DNA from 3 places in the Embleya australiensis genome. Region 3 is predicted to be linked to each of the others. Evidence: riboswitches for the same ligand, from Rfam matches in the RefSeq annotation. Region 3 holds a riboswitch; each other region holds the start of a gene.
The links. Region 3 has a riboswitch for cyclic di-AMP ahead of ACMXN5_RS38555 (transglycosylase family protein). Riboswitches for the same ligand answer to the same signal wherever they lie in the genome.
Positions count from the first base shown of each region.

Region 1: linked by a shared signal. The riboswitch ahead of ACMXN5_RS17610 (C40 family peptidase) and the one ahead of ACMXN5_RS38555 (transglycosylase family protein) in region 3 are both predicted to bind cyclic di-AMP.
Region 2: linked by a shared signal. The riboswitch ahead of ACMXN5_RS17920 (transglycosylase family protein) and the one ahead of ACMXN5_RS38555 (transglycosylase family protein) in region 3 are both predicted to bind cyclic di-AMP.

Region 1 is NZ_CP182422.1:4,077,195-4,080,677, forward strand. Features, by position in the region: gene ACMXN5_RS17600 (MFS transporter) at 1-210, opposite strand, end outside; gene ACMXN5_RS17605 (winged helix-turn-helix transcriptional regulator) at 416-880, shown strand; cyclic di-AMP (ydaO/yuaA leader) riboswitch at 1,375-1,512, shown strand; gene ACMXN5_RS17610 (C40 family peptidase) at 1,521-2,615, shown strand; gene ACMXN5_RS17615 (DUF72 domain-containing protein) at 2,821-3,483, shown strand, end outside.
Region 2 is NZ_CP182422.1:4,148,697-4,152,179, forward strand. Features, by position in the region: gene ACMXN5_RS17920 (transglycosylase family protein) at 292-1,641, opposite strand; cyclic di-AMP (ydaO/yuaA leader) riboswitch at 1,644-1,828, opposite strand; gene galE (UDP-glucose 4-epimerase GalE) at 2,387-3,355, opposite strand.
Region 3 is NZ_CP182423.1:1,896,425-1,899,907, forward strand. Features, by position in the region: gene ACMXN5_RS38550 (DUF1345 domain-containing protein) at 153-794, shown strand; cyclic di-AMP (ydaO/yuaA leader) riboswitch at 1,533-1,734, shown strand; gene ACMXN5_RS38555 (transglycosylase family protein) at 1,803-3,023, shown strand; gene ACMXN5_RS38560 (glycerophosphodiester phosphodiesterase family protein) at 3,186-3,483, opposite strand, start outside.

The sequences.
Region 1 (3,483 bases), on a different replicon from region 3:
GCCGAGCAGATCGGCGGTGCGGCCGCCGAGGAGCATGAAGCCGGCGTAGGCGAGCACGTACGCGCTCATCACCCAGCTCACGCCACCAGTGGACATGCCCAGGTCCTCGCGGATGGTGGGCAGCGCGACGTTGAGCATCGCGATGTCGATGCCCTCGAGGAAGATCGCGCCGCAGAGGACGAGCAGCATGCCCCAGGCGCGGGGGCTCATTCGGCCGGCGGGGGCGTCGCCGGGGGTGGATTCGGGGGCGGATTCGGCGGCGCTGCCGGGTGCGGACGTGGATGTGGACATGCGACAGCCCCTCGGGACGCGGGTGGGTGGGATCGCGGTGGGATCGGGGTGCCGGGGGTCGGTTCTTCGGACGAACCCGGTTCCCTCTTGTAACCGACCCCATCCTTCGGCAGCATCGACTTCCATGGAAGAAGGCACTTCGAAGGAACCGACCCCCTGCCCGAGTAACCAGGAGGACTACGACGCCCTCCAGTGGGACGTGCGCGAGGGGTGCGAGGTCCGGCAGATCCTCGACCGGGTCGCGGACAAGTGGTCGCTTCTGGTGATCGCGATCCTGGAGAGCCGTACGTTGCGCTTCACCGAGTTGCGGCGGGAGATCGACGGGATCAGCCAGCGCATGCTCACCGTGACGCTGCGCCAGCTCGAACGCGACGGCCTGGTGCGCCGCACGGTGTATCCGGTCGTGCCGCCTCGGGTGGACTACGCGCTCACCCCGATGGGGACCACGCTGCACACGACGATCCGTTCGCTGGTCACCTGGACCGAGGAACATCAGGAACGCATCGCCGAGGCGCGGGCGGAGTACGACGCGCGTGCGGGAGCGGAAGGCGACCTGGCGGTGGCGGCGGGGCGGTCGGTGTCGGGGTAGGCCGGGGTAGGCCGGGGTAGTGGGCGCGGCGCCGGCCCGGGGGCGATTTTCGAATCCGGGTTCGGGGTCTGCCCACACCTGTTCGGTGTCGCTCGATGTCGCGTATTCGCCTCGGCTCGGCCGGACCGGTGAATGTCCGGTTCGAAAAGGACGGGCAAGCCGGGCGAAACAGCGGAGCCTCGGAGGTGGTATCCCCGCGGTCGGCCCATTTCGCGGATGCGACGACGTTTGTGGAGGTCGGACGGCGGATCCTTGCCGCCAATCGTTGCCAAATCAGCCCAAGATCGACTTTCGGGATTCCGAGTGCTTTTCCTGTGATACGACGACCGGTGAAACGGAACTCTTGGCAAAGATTTGGTAATGTAGAGACTCGGAGTGAGGGTCGTGACACGCCTGTGACTATCGTTCTGCGATAGGCGAGCGGCTCCACGTCGGCCACCCGGTCGACACGTTCGCCTCCGCCGAATTCGGTGACGGGTTTCGGTGACGGTGGGCAACCACGGTCGCCGCGACATGAAGCCGGAACCGGGGACCCTCGCAGTCCCTGGGGTGAATCGGTGCTTCGGCACCGTAGGGCGCCTTCTTCCGCCCGAACCCGTCAGCTAACCCGGTAGGCGGCCGAGGAAGGAGACCGCCGCCAGTGGCGTCCCAGCGTCGATCCGGGCAGCACCGCAAGCCCAAGCCCCGCACCGCCATGCGTACCGCCGCGACCGTGGTCACGGCCGCCGCGACGATGACCGGTGTGATGACCTTCGCCGGCACCGCGAGCGCGGACCCCGCGCAGTCGTTCCAGCAGACCAAGGACCGCGTCAACCAGCTGCACAGCGAGGCGATCAAGGCCACCGAAGCCGCCAACGGCGTCGACGAGCAGATCACCAAGCAGCAGGGCACCGCGAACCAGACCCAGGCCCGGATCACCGAGGAACAGGCCGCGCTCAACACGCTGCGCGACCAGATCGGTGTCCTGGCGGCCAACCAGTACCGCAGCGGCGGCCTCCCGCCGTCCCTCTCGCTCGCGCTCAGCGGCGACCCCGAGGGTTACCTGCAGAAGTCGCAGATGTTGTCCCAGCTCGACGGCCAGCAGGCCGCGAAGCTGAAGCAGATCGCGGCGCAGGCCCGAGTTCTCCAGCAGGACCGCACCGAGGCCTCCTCGCAGCTCGCGGAACTGGAGAAGCTGCGCACCGAGCTGAACCGGCACAAGGGCGAGATCCAGAACAAGCTCACCGAGGCGCAGCGCCTGCTGAACACGCTCACCGCGCAGCAGCAGAAGGAAGTCCTCGACTCGAACGAGCACAAGAACGACGCCGGTTCGCGCACCGAGACCGACCGCAGCTCGCGCGACAAGACGGACCCGCCGCCGACGACGGGCAAGGACGTCCCCGTGTCCGGCCGGGCGGCGGCCGCGATCGCGTTCGCGCGCGCCCAGATCGGCAAGCCGTACGCGCCGCGAGGCGTGGGCCCCGACTCGTACGACTGCTCGGGCCTGACCCAGGCCTCGTGGCGAGCGGCCAACGTCTCGCTCAGCCGCACCACGTGGACCCAGGTCAACGACGGCCCGCGGATCTCCAAGGACGCGCTCAAGCCGGGCGACCTGGTGTTCTACTTCTCGGACAACTCGCACGTGGGCATGTACATCGGCAACGGCAAGATCATCCACGCCCCCCGCCCCGGCAAGAACGTAACCGAGGCCCCTCTGGACTCCATGCCGTTCTACGCGGCCGTCCGCCCGGGCTAGACCGAACGACCGCGCGCGAGCACGCGCGCGTTCACGGCGATCGGTCCAGGGAAGCGCGGCACCCAACTCCCGGACCGATCGCCGTCGTCGTTGCCGCCGGTGCTTCGGGGCACGCGGGATCTCGGGTTGCCCTGCCCTGCCCTGCCCTGCCCTGCCTTGCCTTGCCTTGGCGAAGGTTCCGGGAACCGGGGTAGGCGTGTGGACCATGGGTCGTATATCGGTGGGCACTTGTTCGTGGACCGACTCCGCCTTGGTCTCCAGTGGTTGGTATCCGGCCGAATGCCGGGACGCGGAACACCGACTTCGGTACTACGCACGGCAGTTCCCGGTGGTCGAGGTGGACGCGACCTACTACGCGTTGCCCAGCACCCGCAACAGTCTGCTGTGGGTGGACCGTACGCCTGACGGATTCACCTTCGACGTCAAGGCGTTCTCGCTGCTCACCGGGCATCCCACCAGGCCGGGTTCGCTGCCGGCGGAGCTGCGGTCCCTGCTGCCGCCACGGGTGCGCCCGGGTGCTGTCGACGATCGTTTGTCGGACGAGGTCTGGCAACGGTTCAGCGGGGCGCTGCTGCCGTTGCGCGAGGCAGGACGTCTCGGCACGTTGCTCTTTCAGTTCCCGCCGTCCTTGGCGCCTGGTGTGGCCGCCACACGCTTCCTTCGCGACTGCGTCGAGCGGGCCCAAGGGTGGCCGCTCGCCGTCGAGTTCCGGCATCCGCTCTGGTGGCAGGACGAACATCGCGCCGCGACGACGGCTCTCCTCGAACGCCTCGGTGTCGCCGCGGTGGCGGTCGACACGGCGCAGTCGCTGCCCACGTCCATCCCCCCGGTTGCCGTGGCCACCACGTCCGAACTGGCGGTGGTTCGT
Region 2 (3,483 bases), on a different replicon from region 3:
GCACCCGAACCCCCGCGCCGGAATCGTCCTACGTCCCGGGACTGCCACCCACCCGCCCCGCGTGCCCCCCGCCCCCGGCCTGCCGCTCGCCCCGCGTCCACCCGCCCCGCGTCGGCCTAGCCCCCCTTCCAGGCCCGCCCGGCCGCTTGCCCCGCGCCCGCGCCCCGCCCGCCGCGCCCGCCCCACCCCCGCGCCCGCCCACCCCACCCCCGCGCCCGCGCGGCCCGCACGCGCGAACGGCGGGCATCCCCCGAAGGGGACGCCCGCCGTTCGGCGCGGGAGTGCGGTGGATCAGACGTTCACGCCGTGGCTGCGCAGCCACGTCATCGGGTTGACCGCGGAGCCGTAGTTCGGCGTGGTGCGGACCTCGAAGTGCAGGTGCGGGCCGGTGACGTTGCCGGTCGCGCCGGAGAGCGCGATCTTCTGGCCGGTCTGCACCTTCATCCCGGCCTTGACCGAGATCGAGGACAGGTGCGCGTACTGGGTGTACTTGCCGTCCGCGTGCCGGATCACGACCTCGTTGCCGTACGCGCCGCCCCAGCCGGCCGAGACGACCGTGCCGGAGGTGACCGCGCGCACCGTGGTGCCGGTCGAGACGGCGAAGTCCTGGCCGGTGTGATGGCCGCTGGACCAGCGCGACCCGCCCGAGCCGAAGCTCGCGGTCAGGGTGGCGCCGGAGACCGGGGCGACATACGAACCGGAGGCCTGCTCGGAGCCCTTGGCCGGGGAGTCGGCCTTGGTGCTCTCGGTCTTGACCGTGGTCTTCGGCGCGGCGGCCGGCTTGACCTCGGTCTTGGCCTCGGCCTTGGGCGTCTCCGCCTTCGGCGCCTCGGCCTTGGGCTCGGTCTTGGTTTCGGTCTTGGTCTCGGCGGCCGGCGCGGCCTTGCCGTCGACCGTGAGCTGCTGGCCCGGGAAGATCAGGTCCGGGTTCTCGCCGACCACGCTCTTGTTGGCCTCGTACAGCTTCGGCCAACCGCCGGGCACGTTCCTGGCGTTCGCGATCTGCGACAGCGTGTCGCCGGCGACCACGACGTAGGAGCCGCCCGCCGCGTCCGTCTTGGCGGTCGTCTCGGCCTTGGGCGCCTCGGACTTGGGAGTCTCGTCCTTGGGCGCCTCGGTCTTCGGCGCCTCGCTCTTGACCTCGATCTTCGGCTTGGCGGTCTCGGTCTTCGGCGCCGGCTTGGCGCTCTCCGTCTTCGGGGCCGTCTTCGGCGCGGTCTTGCCGCCCGCCGAGCCCGTGTCGAGGTCCGGAGCGGCACCGCCGCGGGTCAGGCCCGCCTTGACCGAGCAGACCGGCCAGGCGCCGGGGCCCTGGCTCTTGAGCACCTTCTCGGCGATCGCGATCTGCTGGCTCTTGGTCGCCTGGTCGGCGCGCGCGGCGTACTGCGAGCCGCCGAACTCGTTCCAGGTGCTCTGGGTGAACTGGAGGCCGCCGTAGAAGCCATTACCGGTGTTGATCTTCCAGTTGCCCGTGCTCTCGCACTGGGCGACCTTGTCCCAGGTGCTCACGGACGCGGCCTGAGCCGTGCCCGCCCCGATGATCGGCATGGCGACGCCGACACCGGCGACGCCGGCCGCGGCGATCAGACGCGTGGTCCTGCTGGTGCTGCGACGGCGATGACGCCCGGTTCCGGACAGCATGGCTGGATCCTCTCCCACGCCTACGAGGTGAGCTGTCGGATTCGGGCCGGAGATCGATAGCCCGGTCACGTTCCGAAGAACGTGGCTTCACCCCAAGCCGTTCACGGCCGCCGACCGTCTCGATCGGTGCCGTGCGCGGCGGTTCACCTGTGGTTCCCCCGCTCCTGTCGTGTGGTGCTCGTCAGCCTCCCGAACGGCCGGCGACAGGATTCGGCGTACCGGCGATCGGGGTCCGTGTGGGATACGGACGGATCGAACGCTAAGCAGGCCCCGCCGAAGATCACAAGTCTGTGTCGGATAGAAGCCGATTATCCGTTTTGCGGTTGAGCGCAATGTAGATGATCCCTTACGGAAAGGACCGTAGTTGGCGTTCCGTGGTGGATTCGGCCGGATCGGGTGACAGAGAACCTTGATCGAGCCTCGTATGGATCACCCGCGAATGATCACCGAAGTCCCGTTCGTCACAGGCGCATCGCGCGTCTCGGGTCCGGAATGGCGCCGTTACCCATCGCCGCACCCGTCCGCACCCGCAGCCGGAGTGATTCGGCCCACAGGACAAAAGCCCCAAGTCCGATTCATCCCGGCGCACTTCACTCCACGCGCTCCCCGCGACGCCGACCGGACAGCCGGCGTCGCATCGAGGCGTTCGGAGCACACGAAGGCGCTCGGGGTGATTCGGGAGCACAGGACGCGCGGCACACGTTCGGCCGGCCCGGCGCTCACCCCGTGGCGCGTCCCGCGCCCGTCACCCGCGCCGCGCCTGCCACCCCGCCCACGCGCTCTCCACCATGTCGGAGACGTCCAGGCGGGCCTTCCAGCCCAGTTCGGCCGCGATCCGCTCGGCGCTCGCGACCACCCGGGCCGGGTCGCCGGCGCGCCGGGGCAGCGTCTGGGGCGCGAACTCGCGCAAACCGGTGACCTCGCGGATGAGTTCGACCATCTCGCGGACCGAGGTACCCCGACCGCGGCCGACGTTGAGCACCAGGCGCGTGTCCGGGTCGGCGGCGAGCCGGCGGGCGGCGGCCACGTGCGCCTCGGCCAGGTCCACCACGTGGATGAAGTCGCGCACACAGGTGCCGTCGGGGGTGGCGTAGTCGTCCCCGTAGATCACCGGCGCCCGGTCGGCCGTCAACTTCTCCAGCACCATCGGCACGAGGTTGGACACGCCCGCGTCCGCGAGCTCCGGCGCGCCGGCGCCCGCGACGTTGAAGTAGCGCAGCGAGGCGTAGGAGATCCCGTGCGCCCGCGCGGTGGCCCGGATCAGCCACTCGCCGACCAGCTTGCTCTCGCCGTACGGGTTGATCGGCAGACACGGGGTGTCCTCGTCGACCAGGTCCACGTCGGGCATGCCGTAGACGGCGGCGCTGGAGGAGAACACGATCCGGGGCACCTCGGCCGCGACCATCGCCGCGAGCAGCGTGCGCAGGCCCTCCACGTTCTCCTCGTAGTAATAGAGGGGACGCGCGACCGACTCGGGCACCTGCTTCTTCGCCGCGATGTGCACCACGCCGTCGACCCGGTGCGTCCGGAACGTCTCGTCGAGGAGTGCCCGATCCAGGACCGACCCGACGATCAGCGGCACCCCGTCGGGCACCCGCTTCCGCTCGCCCGAGGAGAAGTCGTCGACGACGACCACATCCTCACCGGCCGCGAGCAACACTCGCACGACATGCGTCCCGATGTACCCGGCACCGCCGGTGACAAGCCACTTCATGACGCGAGCCTATCCGGCATCCCGAACGTGCGGCGGAGCCGCGACGGGGGCTCGGACCCGGCGGCGCGGAGATGTCCGACCCGGGGGCGGTGCGACCGTTACCATGCACGGGATTTCGTGTACAGAGT
Region 3 (3,483 bases):
CCCTGCCCTGCCCTGCCCTGCCCTGCCGAGGCTCCGGCGAAGTGACAAGCAACTCGGAGTGAATGGCGCCAGGACCACGGGCCCACGACCTCGCCGAGACGCGCCGTGTTTCGCTGACACCGGCTGCTTCGACCGACTGACAGAATCGGCACATGGCCGGACCGCGTGCGCGGGCACGACTTCGCTGGACGGGGTCGGCCGCAGAGACACTGATCTTCCTGTCCAGTGTCGCGTTCCTGAGCAGCACCGCCCGGTGGGCGCTGATCGTGTGGGTCGTCGTCGGGTCGCTCTACATCGCCGGCGGGTTCGCGGCCGTTTGGCGGGGACAACCCGTCGAGGCCGGCGCGGTCACGGAGCTGCGCGCTCTGGCCCGGTGGTCGTGGATCGCGCCGCTGCTCGCGGGGACGACCGGCGCCGTGTCGGCGGTGACGGCTCTGCTTGCGAAGGACCAGGTCGTCGGCGGTCATCGTGATCTCGGACTGACGGTCGCCGCTTCGCTCGGAGTGATCCTGTCGTGGGCGCTGATGCAGGTCGGCTTCGCGCAGATCTACCTCGTCATCGACGTCACCGGCGGGCACGGCGACCTTCGGTTCCCCGAGGGCACGACGCCGTCGTTCCTGAGTTTCGCGTACTTCTCGTTCACGCTCGCCACGTCGTTCGCGACCAGCGATGTCGAAGTCGTCGGTGTGCGGATGCGGCGGATCGTGCTCGTTCACACCGTCATCGCCTACTTCTACAACGCGCTGGTGGTCGCCGTCGCGTTCCAGGTGCTTCAGGGGCTCGTCAGCCCGTGAGACGCGATTCTCGCGCGACCGGTACCGCCACCGTCCCGGCCGCGGCCGGACCCATCCGGTCGGCATCGGGATGGTCGGACCAGGCGCCAAGCCTGCCCGGTCCCGGTGCGATACCCGCGCCCGCGAATCGGGCTGCCGGTGCGGGACAGCCGCTGCCCGAGTCGGTTCGGCTGACGCTCAGTGGATGAGGACCCCGGCGGGCGCCGCCCGACACGATCACCCGCAGTTCATGTACGGGCAAATCACCCCATTCGGGGCGGGTCAGACCGAAGCGCTCCACCGCGCCACCCGGTTCGAACGGAGCCATCCCGCCGAGTGCCCACACCACAACACGCACGCCCTTCGCCCTCGCCGCCTCCCATAAACGGGCAGGTCGAGCCCCATTTCGACCCGTTTTCCACCGTCCCGAGACTGTCGTTTTCGACAAACCCCGTGGCGCACGTCACATCCCGCGTACCGATTGTCAGAAACTCGCACGCACCGTGAACCGAGTTTCCACGATTCTGACTCCCTGCAATTCCCGCATCACTCTCCGCTCAAGGTCCCGGGCACAATGCGTGGACGCTTCGGGACTTTCGGTCCCGGAATTCCACCCTTCCGACCCGAATCTTCGGTTTCGGCGAAACGTGATGTTTGGATCCGAGTCGGGTGTATGCGTAGCTTGGTGCTTCGCCGCACCGGTCCGGTGTTCGGCGGAATGTGTCTCCCGGTTCGCCGAATCCTGCCGCCGGAGAGGCCACGGTACGAAACCCGAAAGGCAGGAGCGGGGGAACCAAGTGGAATGCCGTCCCGGGCGTCCGCATGTCGCGGACGTTCGATAACGACGGCTTGGGGTGAAGCCGTGCCCGCCTCCTCGATACCCGAGGAGTCGACGCCGGCCGGGCGAGACTCTCCAGCCCGAATCCGACAGCTCACTTCGTAGGCGTGGGAGAAGGAAAAATCTTCGTGCAGTCGTTCATCACCCCTGCCCGCAAGCCCAAGAACGCGCGCCTCGCGCTCACCCTCGGCATGGCCGGCGCCATCGTCGCCGCCCCGCTGATCACCGGCTTCGCCACCTCCGCCACCGCCGCCCCGGTCTCCGTCTGGGACAAGGTCGCCATGGGCGAGAGCTCGGGCAACTGGCACATCAACACCGGCAACGGTTTCTACGGTGGCCTGCAGTTCACGCAGAGCACCTGGAACGAGTTCGGCGGTCAGCAGTACGCCCCGCGTGCGGACCTGGCCACCAAGGACCAGCAGATCGCCATCGCGGAGAAGGTCCTCGCCGTACAGGGCCCCGGCGCGTGGCCGAACACCTCGGGCCCCGCGGGCCTGACCCGTGGCGGCGCCGCTCCGGCCGTCTCCCCCAACGCCAAGTCGGGCTCGACCAAGGCCACCGTCAAGGTCGCCCCGAAGGTCGCCGAGAAGCCGGTCGAGTCCGCGCCGGCCCCGAAGGCCCCGAAGATCGAGGTCGTCCCGGCCGCCGAGACCACGGCCACGACCACCACCTACTCCGTGGTCAAGGGCGACACCCTGTCCAAGATCGCCGCGGCCAAGGACGTCGAGGGCGGCTGGCACAAGCTGTACGCCGACAACAAGTCCGTCATCGGCGGCAACCCGAACCTGATCCTGGTCGGCCAGAAGCTCTCGCTCTCCGGCAAGGCCGCGGCCGCCACGAAGACCGAGGCCAAGGTCGAGACCAAGACCGAGGCCCAGGTCGAGACCAAGACCGAGGCCAAGCCCTCCGTGTCGGTCAAGGTCGCGCCGAAGCCCGTGACCAAGGAGAAGGCCCCCGTTGTGGCCAAGGACTCCTCGGCCAAGGCCGGCAGCACCGCCGTCAACTCCTCCGGCTACGTCGCTCCGGTGAACGGCGCGCTGGGAACCGCGTTCGGCACCGGTGGCTCCATGTGGTCCAGCGGCAGCCACACCGGCCAGGACTTCGTGGTCGGCACCGGCACCTCGGTCAAGGCCATCACCTCGGGCACCGTGGTCAGCGCCGGCAACGGTGGTGCCTACGGCAACGAGGTCGTCATCAAGCACGCGGACGGCAAGTACTCGCAGTACGCCCACCTGTCCAGCATCGGCGTCCGCGCCGGCCAGACGGTGAGCACCGGTCAGCAGATCGGCCTCTCGGGCGCGACCGGCAACGTGACCGGCCCGCACCTGCACTTCGAGATCCGCACCACCCCGAACTACGGCAGCGGCATCAACCCCGTCACCTACCTGCGCGCGCACGGCGTCAACCTCTGATCCGAGCACAACCGGGAAGTTCCAGGGCCGGGCCCGTCGACCACGCGTCGACGGGCCCGGCCCTGTTCCATGCCCGCCGCGCGGACGGTGCCGGCCGGATGGGCACCGTCCGCCGAAGCGGCCGTATCCGCCACGCACCGAGCGAGCGGCGCTTCCCCGGCGTCAGCCCCGCGCGGGGTAGCGCTTCGGCAGCGGCAGCCCCCGCGCCGCCATCAACTCCCGCAACCGGTCCGGATAATCGGTGATCAGCCCGTCCACGCCGTCGTCCATCAGCTTCGCCATGGTGGCCGGGTCGTCGATCGTCCACGGCACCACCTTGATGCCCAGTCGGTGTGCCTCGTCGACCATCGCCCGCGTCACGTAGGGACGGTAGTTCGGATCGCCCACCTTGCCGTCCTGCGGGAAGCCGTGCACCGGGGAGAACGAGGTCGCGCCGAACGACTCGATCGCCCGCAGCGGG